Magnetococcus marinus MC-1: one gene and its partner. The protein of the gene in region 1 binds, or shares a complex with, the protein of each later gene. Links are inferred from orthologs where the notes say so. Each region holds a gene or a part of one and is shown in the gene's direction. Other genes may lie near its edges.

The links. Proteins that work in one complex are often made in the same cells at the same time.
Region 2: the proteins of rpsJ (region 1) and nusB are in contact, whole or in part, in a solved structure (PDB 3D3B), measured with the Escherichia coli proteins. The link is inferred for Magnetococcus marinus MC-1 from one-to-one orthologs.

The regions. Positions count from the first base shown.
Region 1 is NC_008576.1:1,053,488-1,060,636, forward strand. The notes cover bases 525-3,503. They hold rpsJ (30S ribosomal protein S10), read left to right. Parts: upstream 525-1,849; coding sequence 1,850-2,158; downstream 2,159-3,503. Other genes in these bases: fusA (elongation factor G), read left to right, coding at 525-589; tuf (elongation factor Tu), read left to right, coding at 623-1,813; rplC (50S ribosomal protein L3), read left to right, coding at 2,282-2,926; rplD (50S ribosomal protein L4), read left to right, coding at 2,950-3,503. Outside these bases: more of fusA, read left to right, coding at 1-524; more of rplD, read left to right, coding at 3,504-3,573; rplW (50S ribosomal protein L23), read left to right, coding at 3,570-3,869; rplB (50S ribosomal protein L2), read left to right, coding at 3,893-4,726; rpsS (30S ribosomal protein S19), read left to right, coding at 4,747-5,025; rplV (50S ribosomal protein L22), read left to right, coding at 5,044-5,385; rpsC (30S ribosomal protein S3), read left to right, coding at 5,408-6,040; rplP (50S ribosomal protein L16), read left to right, coding at 6,059-6,472; rpmC (50S ribosomal protein L29), read left to right, coding at 6,475-6,678; rpsQ (30S ribosomal protein S17), read left to right, coding at 6,678-6,929; rplN (50S ribosomal protein L14), read left to right, coding at 6,942-7,149. UniProt on the Escherichia coli protein: Involved in the binding of tRNA to the ribosomes. Part of the processive rRNA transcription and antitermination complex (rrnTAC). The complex forms an RNA-chaperone ring around the RNA exit tunnel of RNA polymerase (RNAP).
Region 2 is NC_008576.1:174,897-181,859, reverse strand. The notes cover bases 1,328-4,120. They hold nusB (transcription antitermination factor NusB), read left to right. Parts: upstream 1,328-2,371; coding sequence 2,372-2,869; downstream 2,870-4,120. Other genes in these bases: thiL (thiamine-phosphate kinase), read left to right, coding at 2,872-3,888; ribH (6,7-dimethyl-8-ribityllumazine synthase), read left to right, coding at 1,892-2,362; MMC1_RS00855 (bifunctional 3,4-dihydroxy-2-butanone-4-phosphate synthase/GTP cyclohydrolase II), read left to right, coding at 1,328-1,873. Also shown: MMC1_RS00860 (riboflavin synthase), read left to right, coding at 1-636; more of MMC1_RS00855, read left to right, coding at 647-1,327; nickel pincer cofactor biosynthesis protein LarB, read left to right, coding at 5,228-5,998; MMC1_RS19375 (hypothetical protein), read right to left, coding at 5,976-6,335; MMC1_RS19370 (hypothetical protein), read left to right, coding at 6,334-6,963. UniProt on the Escherichia coli protein: Part of the processive rRNA transcription and antitermination complex (rrnTAC). The complex forms an RNA-chaperone ring around the RNA exit tunnel of RNA polymerase (RNAP).

The DNA.
Region 1 (7,149 bases):
ACGTCAGTCCGGTGGTCGTGGTCAGTTTGGTCATGTGTGGTTGCGTTTAGAGCCCAACGAACCAGGTGCTGGTTACGAGTTTGTGGATGGCATTAAGGGTGGGGTTGTACCTAAAGAGTATATTCCAGCCGTCAAAAACGGTGTGGGTGAAGCCATGGCCAATGGTGTCTATGTTGGCTTCCCCATGGTCGATGTCAAAGTGACCCTGTTTGATGGTTCATACCATGAAGTTGACTCCTCTGAGATGGCCTTTAAAATCGCCGGTTCGATGGGTCTCAAAGAGGGCGCCATGAAAGCCAAGCCCGTATTGCTTGAGCCCATCATGGATGTTGAAGTTGAGACGCCTGAAGATTACATGGGGGATGTCATGGGTGACATGAACTCCCGCCGTGGTCAGATCCAAGGTATGGAAGATTCTGGCAATAACAGGTTGGTCAAGGCACAAGTGCCTTTGTCCGGCATGTTTGGTTACGCGACAGACTTGCGTTCAATGAGTCAGGGGCGTGCGACCTTTACCATGCAGTTTGGCCACTATGCCCAGGTGCCTAAATCCATTGCAGAAGAGATCAAGGCCAAAACCACCGGTTAATTCGGCTGAACTAAGAAAGATTTGGAGGTCATAATGGCCAAGGAAAAGTTTGCACGTACTAAACCCCACGTCAACATTGGCACAATTGGCCACGTTGACCATGGTAAGACCACATTGACCGCTGCGATCACCAAGGTGATGGCGGCTGCGGGTCGCGCGGAGTTTCGCGCCTATGATCAAATTGACGGCGCTCCTGAAGAGCGTGAGCGTGGTATTACCATCTCCACCGCCCACGTTGAGTATGAGACCGAGGCACGTCACTATGCCCACGTTGACTGCCCTGGACACGCAGACTATGTGAAAAACATGATCACCGGTGCTGCACAGATGGACGGCGGTATTCTGGTGGTGAGTGCGGCGGACGGCCCCATGCCCCAGACCCGCGAGCACATCCTGCTGGCCCGTCAGGTTGGTGTGCCTGCGCTGGTTGTCTTCCTGAACAAGGTTGATCAGGTGGATGACGAAGAGCTGCTTGAGTTGGTGGAGATGGAAGTGCGTGAACTTCTCTCTTCTTACGACTTCCCTGGCGACGATATCCCCGTCATTAAGGGTTCTGCGTTGAAGGCTCTTGAGGGTGAAGAGTCGGAGATGGGGGTTGATGCGATCAACAGGTTAATGGATGCCGTTGACGCCTACATTCCAGAGCCTGAGCGTCCCCTGGACCAAGCTTTCTTGATGCCCATTGAAGATGTGTTCACCATCTCCGGTCGTGGTACGGTGGTAACGGGTCGTATTGAGCGCGGTATTGTTAAAGTAGGCGAGCAAGTTGCCATCATCGGTATTAAAGATACCGTTGTGACCACCTGTACCGGCGTTGAGATGTTCCGTAAATTGCTGGATCAAGGTCAGGCTGGCGACAACGTGGGTGTGCTACTGCGTGGCACCAAGCGTGAGGATGTGCAACGTGGTCAGGTGTTGGCTGCGCCCAACTCGATCAAGCCGCACACCAAGTTTAATGCTGAGTCGTACATTCTAACCAAAGAAGAGGGCGGTCGTCACACCCCATTCTTCTCGAACTATCGTCCCCAGTTTTACTTCCGCACCACCGACGTAACCGGTGTGTTGAAGCTGCCTGAGGGTGTAGAGATGGTTATGCCAGGTGATAACATCACCATGGAAGTTGAACTGATCGCCCCCATCGCCATGGAAAAAGGTCTGCGCTTCGCCATTCGCGAAGGTGGCCGTACCGTCGGCGCAGGCGTGGTTGCCGAAGTAATTGACTGAGCACTGGCTCTGTAGACGTTTGAAGGACATCAAATGATGGAAAGCCAAAAAATCCGCATTCGCTTGAAGGCCTTTGATCATCGTATCTTGGATCAAAGCACGGGTGAGATTGTACAAACGGCACGTCGTACCGGTGCTGATATTCGTGGGCCGATCCCACTGCCAACTAAAATCAACCGTTATACGGTGCTGCGTTCACCCCACGTGGACAAAAAGAGCCGTGAACAGTTTGAAATTCGTACCCATAAGCGCATCATCGACATCGTAAATCCTACCCCTCAAACGGTGGATGCACTGATGAAGTTAGACTTGGCTGCGGGTGTGAACGTAGAGATCAAGCTATAATTTGCTTGACTTTGGAGAGCGAAGGCGTATGATCTGCGCTCCCTTTAAAGCATCCTCCCTTATCGGACAGGGTTGTTCGAACGTCGGGATCGGGGAGGCAATCGATAAAAATGAGGAAAAGACATGCGTAGTGGTCTAATTGGCCGTAAGCTCGGCATGTCCCAGATGTTTACTGAGGATGGGCAGCGTATCCCTGTCACCCTTGTACAACTGGGTCCCTGTGCTGTAGTGGCTAAACGTAGTGACGAGCAAGACGGCTATAACGCGGTTCAGCTCGGTTTTGAAGAAGCCAAACCCTCTCGCCTCTCCAAAACTGTCCGTGGACAGTATGCCAAGGCTAATGTGACGCCTCGGCGGGTGCTGCGTGAATTTCGCGTCTCCAATCCAGAATCTTATGAAGTTGGCCAAGAGTTGACTGCGGAGCAGTTTGCGGTGGACAGCTTTGTGGATGTGACGGGTAAGACGGTGGGTAAAGGTTTCGCTGGTGTTATGAAGCGCTGGGGTTTCCGCGGTGGTCGTGCATCCCACGGTGCCCATAAAGTGCATCGCTCCGGTGGTTCTATCGGTCAGTGTCAAACCCCTGGCCGTGTTTATAAAAATAAGAAGATGGCCGGTCATATGGGTCAACAGACCCGTACGGTACAAAATCTTAAGGTCGCATATGTGGACGCAGTACAGTCCATTATTGCGGTAAAAGGGAGCATTCCCGGTTCCAAGGGCTCTCTGGTGTTGGTACGGGACGCCTTGAAAAAAGGCTCTGCCGAATAAGGTGTGGATAGAAGGAAATCACCATGATCCAAGTACCCGTTAAAGACGCCAATAACCAGGAAGTTCGCAGTACGGAGTTAAATGAATCCGTTTTTGGTCGAGAGATCCGTGCGGACCTTCTGGGTATGGCCGTCAACTATCAATTGGCCAAACGCCGCTTAGGTACCGCTACGGTACTAGGCCGCAGCGATGTCCGTGGTGGTGGTAAGAAACCTTACCGTCAAAAAGGCACAGGCAACGCCCGTCAGGGTACCATTCGTGCGCCTCAGTTTCGCACCGGTGGTATTGTGTTTGGTCCCCAGCAGCGTGACTACAGTCACAAACTGAATAAAAAGGTTCGCAAGCTCGCTTTGCAGACCGCATTGTCCGTCAAGGCATCCAGCGAAGAGATGGTTGTGGTTGACAAGCTTGAGTTGGCAAGCATCAAGACCAAGGAGATGAAAGCGCTGTTAAGCACCTTGGGTGCTGCGCGTTCGACCTTTTTAGTGGTCAAAGAGCTTTCTAACGAGATCGTCTTGTCGGCACGCAACATTCCTAACGTGATGGTTGCGGATGTGGATGGTGTGAATGTCTACGATCTGCTGCGTTACGAAAAGCTGGTTATCACCGAGGAAGCGGTGCGTAGCCTCGAGGAGAAGCTGGCATGAACGATTTGAGAATGTACAACGTTCTGGTGCGCCCGCTGGTGACTGAAAAGTCCACCATGCAGTTGGAGAAGGGCAACCAAATCAGCTTTGCCGTCGCCACATGGGCCAATAAACCCCAGATTAAAAAAGCGATCGAGACCATCTATAGCGTCAAAGTAGAGGCGGTACAGGTGAGCAACGCCAAGGGTAAAACCAAGCGTTTTGGTAAGCTTGAAGGCAAGCGCAAGGATTGGAAGCGGGCCGTGGTTCGTCTCCAAGAGGGTCAATCCATCGACCTGTTCGATCAGGGCGCCTGATTGGCACGTTAAGGAGAGTCTCAATGGCACTGAAGAATTTTAAACCTACTTCCGACGGAAAACGCCATCAGGTAGCAATTAACTACAGTGAGCTGAGCAATGAGGGCCCTGAGCGCTCGTTGTTAGCCCCTCTGAAGCGTACCGGCGGTCGTAATAATAATGGACGCATGACTGTTCGCCATCAAGGTGGTGGTCATAAGCGTCGCTACCGTATCATCGACTTTAAGCGTAATAAGTTTGATGTGCCGGCTAAGGTTGCTCGTATTGAGTATGACCCTAACCGCACCGCCTTTATTGCGTTGCTGCACTATGCGGATGGCGAGAAGAGCTACATTCTTGCGCCGCAGCGTTTGCAAGTGGGCGATACTGTTGTATCGGCCAAAACCTTGGACAATGTGGATGTTAAGCCCGGTAACTGCATGCCTTTGCGGGTGATGCCTATCGGTACCATCATCCACAACGTCGAGCTTAAGCCCGGTAAGGGTGGGCAGGTCGCCCGTAGTGCCGGTAACTATATTCAGCTGATGGGTAAAGAGGGCAAATATGCCCAACTTAAAATGCCCTCTGGTGAAATGCGTTTGGTGTTGTTAGAGTGCATGGCCACGGTTGGTATGGTCTCTAACCCTGACAACTCGAACACCAAAATTGGTAAAGCAGGACGTACCCGCTGGATGGGCAAGCGTCCCTCTGTTCGCGGTGTTGTGATGAACCCTGTTGACCACCCCCATGGTGGTGGTGAAGGTCGTACCTCTGGTGGTCGTCATCCTGTGACGCCCTGGGGTGTCCCGACCAAGGGTAAGAAGACGCGGTCTAAGACCAAAGCTTCTGACCGTCTCATCATGCGTCGTCGTAAGTAATCCAAGAGAGGACGAAGATAATGGCTCGTTCAGTCAAAAAAGGTCCGTTTTTAGACGACTTTTTGGTCAAGAAAGTGGATGTGCTACGCGAGGGCTCCCGCAAGGAGTTGATCAAAACCTGGTCGCGTCGTTCCACTATTATCCACGAATTTGTAGGGTATACTTTTGGGGTTCACAATGGCCGCAAATTTATTCCAGTATTGGTGACCGAAAACATGGTTGGTCACAAGCTGGGCGAATTTGCACCCACCCGTACCTACTATGGTCACGGCGTGGACAAAAAAGCCAAGCGTCGCTAGGAACGGGAGAGAATCGTCATGCAAGAAGCACGTGCAACGACAAAGTACCAGCGCGTCTCTCCTTACAAAGTGCGTCTGGTGATCGACCAGATTCGCGGTATGCAAGTTGAGAGCGCTATGAATCTCCTGGCCTTCTCCAAGAAGCGCGTAGCAGGGGTGGTTCGTCAGACTTTAAAGTCTGCGGTTGCCAACGCTGAGGAGAACTTAGGCCTGGATGTGGATACCCTGGTGGTTTCCCAGGCATATGTAGATCAAGGTCCGTCCATGAAACGGTTTAAGCCCCGTGCTCGTGGTCGTGCCACTCGTATTCTGAAGCGGACTTCCCACATCACTGTGGCGGTCTGTCCTCAGGTAGATTAACCCAAGGAACGAGGAGGATACCATGGGACAGAAGGTTCATCCGACAGGGTTCCGTTTGGGAACCACCAAAACCTGGGACACGCGCTGGTTTGCAGACAGAAATTATGCAGATCTGTTGCTTGAGGATATCAAAATTCGAGCTTGGTTAAAAAAACGTCTGGCCCATGCCAGTGTTTCCAAGATCGTCATTGAGCGTCCTGCCCAGAAAGCGCGCATCAACATTCACACCGCGCGCCCCGGCATTATCATTGGTAAGAAGGGCGGCGATATCGAGAAGTTGAAAAACGATATCAAGGCAATCACCAGTTCGGAAGTGCAGATCAACATTGTTGAGATCCGTAAGCCTGAAGCGGATGCACAGTTGGTTGCCGAGAACGTAGCCCAACAGTTGGAGCGTCGGGTTGCTTTTCGCCGGAGCATGAAGCGGGCTGTTACCTCGGCCATGCGTTTGGGTGCAGAAGGTATTCGTATTAACTGCGCGGGTCGTCTTGGTGGGGCTGAGATTGCCCGTACCGAGTGGTACCGTGAAGGCCGTGTGCCCCTGCACACCCTGCGTGCAGATATCGACTACGGTTTTGCTGAGGCACATACCACCTACGGCATCATTGGCGTTAAGGTATGGGTCTACAAAGGCATGCTCATTGAAAAGAAATAAGGACAGGGGTATAATCCCATGCTTCAACCAAAGAAGACCAAGTTCCGGAAGGCGCACAAGGGGCGCGTTCACGGCCTAGCTTACCGCGGTAGTTCTTTAAGCTTCGGACAGTTTGGCCTAAAGGCGATGGCGACGGCGCGTATCACAGCACGCCAGATCGAAGCAGCCCGTCGCGCAATGACACGCCACATTAAACGTGGTGGTCGTGTTTGGATTCGTATTTTCCCTGACGTGCCGGTTTCGCAAAAGCCAGCAGAAGTTCGCCAGGGTAAAGGTAAGGGTAGCCCAGAGTTCTGGATTGCCCGCGTCAAGCCTGGTCGCATTCTCTATGAGATGGAGGGTGTGGACGAACAACTGGCTCGTGAGGCAATGCAGCGTGCTGCCGCCAAGCTGCCGGTTAAGACCAAGTTTATTGTTCGTGAAGGGGGTTGATCATGAGCGTAGCCTCCGAAATGAGGGAAATGTCCGTCGAGGCGTTGGATGATAAAATGAAGGCGCTCTATCAAGAGGCTTTCAACCTTCGCTTTCAGCACGCGACGGCCCAACTGGAGAATACGTCCCGTATCCGTCAGGTTCGCCGCGAAATCGCGCTTATCAAGACCGTGATCGGAGAGCGGAAGGCTAAAGAGGAAGTGTAATGGCCAAGCGTATTATGCAAGGTGTCGTGGTAAGCGACAAAATGGACAAAACTGTGGTCGTGTTGGTGGAGCGTAAGGTGCGTCACCCCCTATACGGCAAGATTGTGCGTCAGTCCAAAAAATATAAGGCGCATGATGAGGAAAACCAGTACCGCACCGGTGACATGGTTATGATCCAGGAGAGCCGTCCTTTAAGTAAGGACAAAAACTGGGTTGTAACTGAGCGCACCGCTGTTGCGGTCGAAGGCTAAGGGGGAGCGGACATGATTCAAGTCGAATCAAGACTGGAAGTGGCTGACAACTCCGGAGCCAAAAAAGTACAGTGCATCAAGGTGATTGGTGGCTCTAAGCGTCGTTACGCACGTGTCGGTGATGTGATCATCGTTGCGGTAAAGGCGGCGCTGCCCCGTGGTAAGGTCAAGAAGGGTGAGGTGGCCCGTGCTGTGGTGGTTCGCACCAAAAAAGAGATCA
Region 2 (6,963 bases), 880 kb from region 1 along the record:
GCGGCGCTGAGAAAGGGTCATGGTGAGTGGCAACTTTCTGTGCAGAGTGATCTGCCCATGGCTGAGGTTAAGTTGGGGGACTCTATTGCGGTAAGTGGTGCCTGTTTGACGGTGACGCAGATGGCGGGTCGTCAGTTTACGGTGGAAGTTTCTCAGGAGTCTGTTGCCAAAACCACGTTTGCTGCCCTACAGGTGGGTGCTGCGGTTAATCTGGAACGCGCCCTGCGCATGGGGGGGCGTCTGGACGGGCATTTGGTGCAGGGCCATGTGGACGCGGTGGGGTGGTTGGAGTCGCAGCAGCCCCGTGGCGGTTCGATGGAACTTTGGTTCCGTGTGCCGGGAGAGATTGGGCGCTATATTATACCCAAGGGCTCTATAGCCATTGACGGGATTAGCTTAACGGTCAATCAGGTTGCCGATGGTGAGGATGCCACACGGTTTTCGATCAATGTTATTCCGCTGACACAGCGCAAGACCACCTTGGGCGGGCTTGCGGTGGGCGGTCGGGTGAATGTAGAGACAGATCTCTTGGGTCGTTATGTTGAGCGGCTCTTACGTCGGGGTGGCAACTGCGCGGTTAAGGGTAGCGACCACGGCATCACGGAAGCGTTCTTAAAAGAGCGCGGATTTGCTTAAAGACGGTACTATGTCCGATTTCAATTCCATTACGGAAATACTGGAAGATTTTCGCCAAGGTAAGATGGTTATCTTGGTTGATGATGAGAACCGTGAAAATGAGGGCGACCTGATTGTTGCGGCGGAGTTTTGCGACGCGCCAGCGGTTAACTTTATGACCAAGCATGGTCGGGGTTTGATTTGCCTCTCCCTGACGCAGGCACGGGTCGAGAAGCTACAACTGCCTTTAATGGTGGTGGATAATGACGCCAAGTTTAAGACCGCCTTTACGGTCTCCATTGAGGCTAAGGTAGGGGTTACGACGGGCATTTCGGCGCAGGATCGGGCGCGTACCATTGAGGCCGCCATTGCGGACACCAGCGGCCCGGAGGATATATCGCGTCCGGGTCATGTTTTTCCACTGGTGGCTAAGGATGGTGGGGTTTTGGTGCGGGCTGGTCACACAGAGGCTTCGGTGGATTTGGCACGGCTGAGTGGTTTAAAGCCGGCGGCGGTGATTTGCGAGATTTTGAAGGATGACGGCACCATGGCGCGGGTGCCGGATTTGATTCCGTTGGCCAAGCAGATGGGGATCAAACTGGGGACCATTGCGGATTTGATTGCCTATCGTCGTCAGACTGAACAATTGGTGCATCGTGCGGTGGAGACACGGCTACCGAGTGCCTATGGTGGTGAGTGGAAATTGGTGGCCTATACCAATGATGTGGATCAACACCAGCATGTGGCGTTGGTTAAGGGCAATGTGGATGATGGTTCGCCGGTGTTGGTACGGGTGCATTCGGAGTGTTTGACGGGGGATATGTTTGGTTCGTTGCGGTGTGATTGTGGTCCCCAGTTACAGGCGGCGATGGAGCAGATTGGTCAAGAGGGGCGGGGTGTGATTGTCTATCTGCGGCAGGAGGGGCGCGGTATTGGATTGATCAACAAGATGCATGCTTACAATTTGCAGGATGAGGGGCAGGATACGGTTGAGGCCAACGAGGCTTTGGGTTTTTCTGCGGATTTGCGGGATTATGGTATTGGTGCGCAGATTTTGAAGGATCTGGGTGTAACCCATATGAAATTGATGACCAACAATCCGAAAAAGATTGTGGGTTTGACAGGATATGGTCTGGATGTGGTGGATCGGGTTCCGTTGGAGATTAAATCGGGCATGACCAACGAGCGCTATTTACGGGCCAAGAAGCACAAGTTGGGGCATATGCTACGGCAGTTCCCGGAATCCAACGAATCTTAACGACGAGAAGGAGAGGACATGGGCGATATTATTGAGCTGGAGGGTCATCTGACCGTTGATGGCAAGAAGTTCTGCCTGCTTTTGTCCCGTTTTAACAGCTTTATTACCGAGCGTTTGTTGGAAGGGGCGATTGATTGCATTGTGCGTCATGGTGGCAAGCGTGAGGATATTACGGTTGCGCGGGTACCGGGTGCCTTTGAGCTACCGTTGGTGGCGCAGAAGGCGGCTAAGAGTGGCAAATATGATGGTATTGTCTGTTTGGGTGCGGTAATACGTGGTTCGACGCCTCATTTTGATTATGTTTCGTCGGAGGTAACGAAGGGAGTTGCTTCGATTAGTTTGGCCTATGATATGCCCATTGGTTTTGGTGTTTTGACCACGGATACGGTGGAGCAAGCCATTGATCGGGCGGGGACCAAGGCGGGCAACAAGGGTTGGGAAGCGACCATTTCTGTTATTGAGATGATCAATCTTCTGGATGGTATGTAAGGATCGGGAATGGCGCATAAATCGGACAAGTCGGGCAAATCCCGCAACACCATGCGTCGGGGTGGACGCAGCAAATCTCGTGAGATTGCCTTACAGGTATTGTATGGCTGTGAGATTGCCCATGATCCGGTGGGGCCAGCGCTACGGAATATGCTGGAGGATCCGCATTCGGAGGGGATGGATCAGGATTATTTTAGCCAGCTGACGTTGGGGGTTGAGGCCGAGCGGGAGGTTTTGGATAGCTGGATTGGGCGTGCGGGTGCGGCTTGGTCGATGGATCGTTTTTCGGTGGTGGACCATAATATTTTACGGTTGGGTATTTATGAGTTACTCAAGCAGCCGGAGGTACCGCATCGGGTGATCCTTAACGAGGCGATTGAGTTATCCAAGCGTTTTGGTGGGGAGGAGTCCAGCCGTTTTGTTAACGGTGTGATGGACAAGGTCGCCAATTTGGTACGTGAAGAAGATGCTGCGCCTATGCGGGTGTGGGATACACAGGAGTCCTAGAGATGGGTGATAAGAGCGTTGCCAATCTGGGTGAGTTTGGGGTGATTCAGCATATTTTTGCGCCGATTCAGTCTAAGCAGGGGGAGGGTGTACAGCTTGGTATTGGGGATGATGCGGCCTGTTTGGTGGTACCGCGCACGCAGGATTTATTAGCGACCACGGACACGATGGTTGAGGGGATACATTTTAGCAGTGATGCGGATCCTTATTTATTGGGTCAGAAGGCGTTAGCGGTTAATCTTTCGGACATTGCGGCGATGGGTGGATTACCTCGTTGGTATTTGCTGTCGATGGCGGTACCTAATCGCACTTCGCAGAGTTGGTTGGAGGAGTTTGCGCGTGGGGTTAAGGCGGCTTCGGAGATGTTTCACGTGGCATTGGTTGGTGGGGACACGGTCCGTTCGAATGCGAAGATTGTGATTACGGTACAGATGTTGGGTTTGATTGGTCAGCATCGTGCGGTGGCGCGTTCGGGGGCGCAGGTTGGGGATCGTCTTTATCTTTCTGGCACGTTGGGGGATTCGGCGTTTGGTTTGGCGCATTTATTGGGTAAGTTGCCTGCTATGTTGGCGGATGATGTGAGTTATTTAAGTCGTCGTCATCATTTACCAGAGCCACGTATTCAGTTAGGCATGGCGTTACAGGATGCGGCGTTGGCGCATGCGTGTATTGATGTATCGGATGGTTTGCTTGCGGATTTGCAGCATATTTGTGAGGCGTCTCAGGTTAGTGCGGTGGTGGATGTGGAGAAGTTACCGTTTTCGGAGTCGGCGCAGCGTGTGATTGCTCAGTATGGGCGTAGTGCGTTGGAGTTGGCGTTAACGGGTGGTGAGGATTATGAGTTATTATTTGCCATATCGCCTGGGGCGGCGGATCAGGTAGAGAAGATTGTGCATCAGGTTGGGGTTTCGTTGGTTGAGATTGGTGAGGTTGTGGGGGTTGGGGAGCGGCCTGGGGTTGTGGTGCGTCAGGGTGGGGAGGTATTGAGTATTGCGCAGAGTGGTTGGACGCATTTTTAGAGCGTGGGTATGGTAGGGGGGTGTGTATTCGAGTGATCTTGAATGCCTTTATGCCCAGGGAGTCTCATTATTAAAAGGGATTGGGGGGTCTGGGGGGAAGCTCTGCTTGCCCACCCAGCGGGTGCAGGGCGGCGCCCTGCCGGGTCTGGGCAGCGCCCAGTGGGGTTCGGGGCGAAGCCCTGAGATCTTTTGATCTTTTGTAAAGCCCCGTACCGATGGAGCAAGGGTGCAGGGATTTTTTTAAGCGAGCAGGGGTTTTATAGGGGAGCGGTACGGGGCGTAGGGTAGCGATGTCACGCGCCAGCGTGGCGGGCGGTTGGGCACATGGGCGCTGGGGGGGGAAGCCGCGCACGGGCCGATGTGGTAGAGGGCATATTTGAGTGATCTTGAATGCCTTTATGCCCAGGGAGTCCCATTATTAAAAGGGATTGGGGGGTCTGGGGGGAAGCTCTGCTTGCCCACCCAGCGGGTGCAGGGCGGCGCCCTGCCGGGTCTGGGCAGCGCCCAGTGGGGTTCGGGGCGAAGCCCTGAGATCTTTTGACTTTTTTAATCTTTTGATCTTTTGTAAAGCCCCGTACCGATGGAGCAAGGGTGCAGGGATTTTTTTAAGCGAGCAGGGGTTTTGTAGGGGAGCGGTACGGGGCGTAGGGTAGCGATGTCACGCGCCAGCGTGGCGGGCGGTTGGGCACATGGTGGCTGGAGTAAAAACCTGGGCACACAGCCGCTGGGGGGGAACCTGGGCACACAGCCGCTGGGGGAGTAAAACCGATACATCCCCCAACCACAGCTCAGACCTAACCCCCGCTGGGGCATTGGGCATCCCCTCTGGGCGATCCCTTGAAAAAAGCCTCAAGGGACCCCCCAGAGGGGATTAAAAGGCTGGCTCGCTGGTCGCTTACAGGCCAAAAAAACGGCCTGTAAGCTCCCCTAGCGAAGGGCGAGCCTAAAAGCAAAAAAGTCAAAAGATCAAAAGCAAAACCCTGGGGAGAGACAGAGAACTTCTCCCCCCAGACCCCCCTCTAACCTTTTTTTAAGCATAAAAAAATCATACCGTTTTGTGCCAAGCCTGGGGAAAACGCAAAAAAGTCAAACGATCAAAAGCTAAACCCTGGGGGAAGACAGAGAACTTCTCCCCCCAGACCCCCCTCTAACCTTTTTTTAATCTTTTAAAAGCCATACCATTGGGTGCGTAAGCAGGGGGAAAACGCAAAAAAGTCAAACGATCAAAAGCTAAACCCTGGGGAAAGACAAAGAACTTCTCCCCCCAGACCCCCCCTAACCTTTTTTTAATCGTAAATTACACGATAAATTCAACACCACCCCAAAGATCTGAAATACTATGTCCCCTAACCAATTAAAAAATATGCTCGAACAGGTCGCTAACGGTACCCTAACCGTGCAAAACGCCCTGAGCCAACTCAAACACTTTCCCACAGATACCATCCAACAACAGGGACAAACCATCGCCCAATTGGATACCCACCGCGAACTGCGTCATGGCTTTCCAGAAGTTATCCTCGCCCAAGGGAAAAAATTTGCACACCTCAACGCCATCACCAGCCGCGCCCTCAACCATAAACGTAACCTGCTCATTACCCGTATCGGGAAAAAACGGGCCGCAAAATTACTAGCCAATCACCCCCAACTAACCCACCACCCCCTGCCCCGCTGTGTCACCTGGCAACCCACAGCCAATCAACCCAATATCGGCCTGGTCGCCGTGCTCTGCGCCGGAACCAGTGACCTCGCCGTCGCCGAAGAAGCCGCCCTCACCGCCCGCATGCTGGGTGCCCAAGTCGAAACCCACTACGACGCCGGAGTGGCCGGGCTACACCGTCTGCTCGCCGCCTCCACATTGCTGCAAACCGCACGGGTCTTTATCGTCGTGGCCGGTATGGAAGGTGCCCTGCCCTCCGTGGTCGGCGGACTGGTCGACCGCCCCGTCATCGCCGTGCCTACCTCCCAAGGATACGGCGCCTCCCTAGGCGGTATCGCCGCCCTGCTGGGTATGCTCAATAGCTGCGCCTCCAATGTCACCACCGTTAATATTGATAACGGCTTCGGCGCAGGCTACGTGGCCGCCCTCATTAACCGAACATCCATGCCATAAAAAATGAGGCTGCAAACAAGCCACTTACGCCATATTTTACCCAAGCAACAACCATCCTAATCCTGAGACCCACCTCTAAAGCCAAAGCATCGGTTTTTACCAAACACCACACACAATCGGGTAAAAGCAGGAAAAAATGGGGAGTGTGGGTTGACTTCCGCTTGAGGGTGGCATTCAATGATTTTTGTATGGGTCCGGTTGCTTTTTTGATAGCACCGACGGAACCACCCTCTGGGTGAAACAGACAGCGCATTTTCCAGTACAAATGCGCCGTACAACAATCAAGGGGACGCAACATGGAACCGTTAGCTTGGATCGGAATCGCATTGGGCACCATGGCCGTGTGGTTCCTTTGGGAACGCGGTGCCAATAAGCCTTCAGCACCACCTCCACCACCGCCGCAACCAAGACGGGAGAACCCCAAACAGACCGTCCTGCCACCCGAGCCCAAACCCGAGCCCAAACCTAAAGCGGCACCCGCCACGGTGACGGTTGAGGCCGTTGCAGAACCCGATATAGAACCCATACCAGCCTCTCCCCCGGTCGCTGAACCCTGCGTGACACCCACCGCCGAAGCTGTCCCCGAAAAAGAGGCACCACCACCCATAACCCCCACCAAACCCTTGGTGGAAAAAACCGTTGAACCCGTGACCGAACCCTTGGTGGAAAAAACCGTTGAACCCGTGACCGAACCCATATCCGTTGCTCAACCAAAGTCCAGAGCCAACGATCAAAAAAATGCTCTTTCTGAAGCAAAAGAGTTGATGCTGCCCATACTGTCAGACAAATACGACAAGAGCTACCAGGGTAAAAACCCCCTAGATGAAAACGTTGAATCCCGTATGAACCCCGCTCAACAGATCTGTAGCTGTGCGGATTTTGTACAAAACAGAAAAGATTATCCGCTGGGGGATATCCGTCGGGTGTGCGCCTGTCAAGCGCTTAAACTGACCCAAATTCGGGCC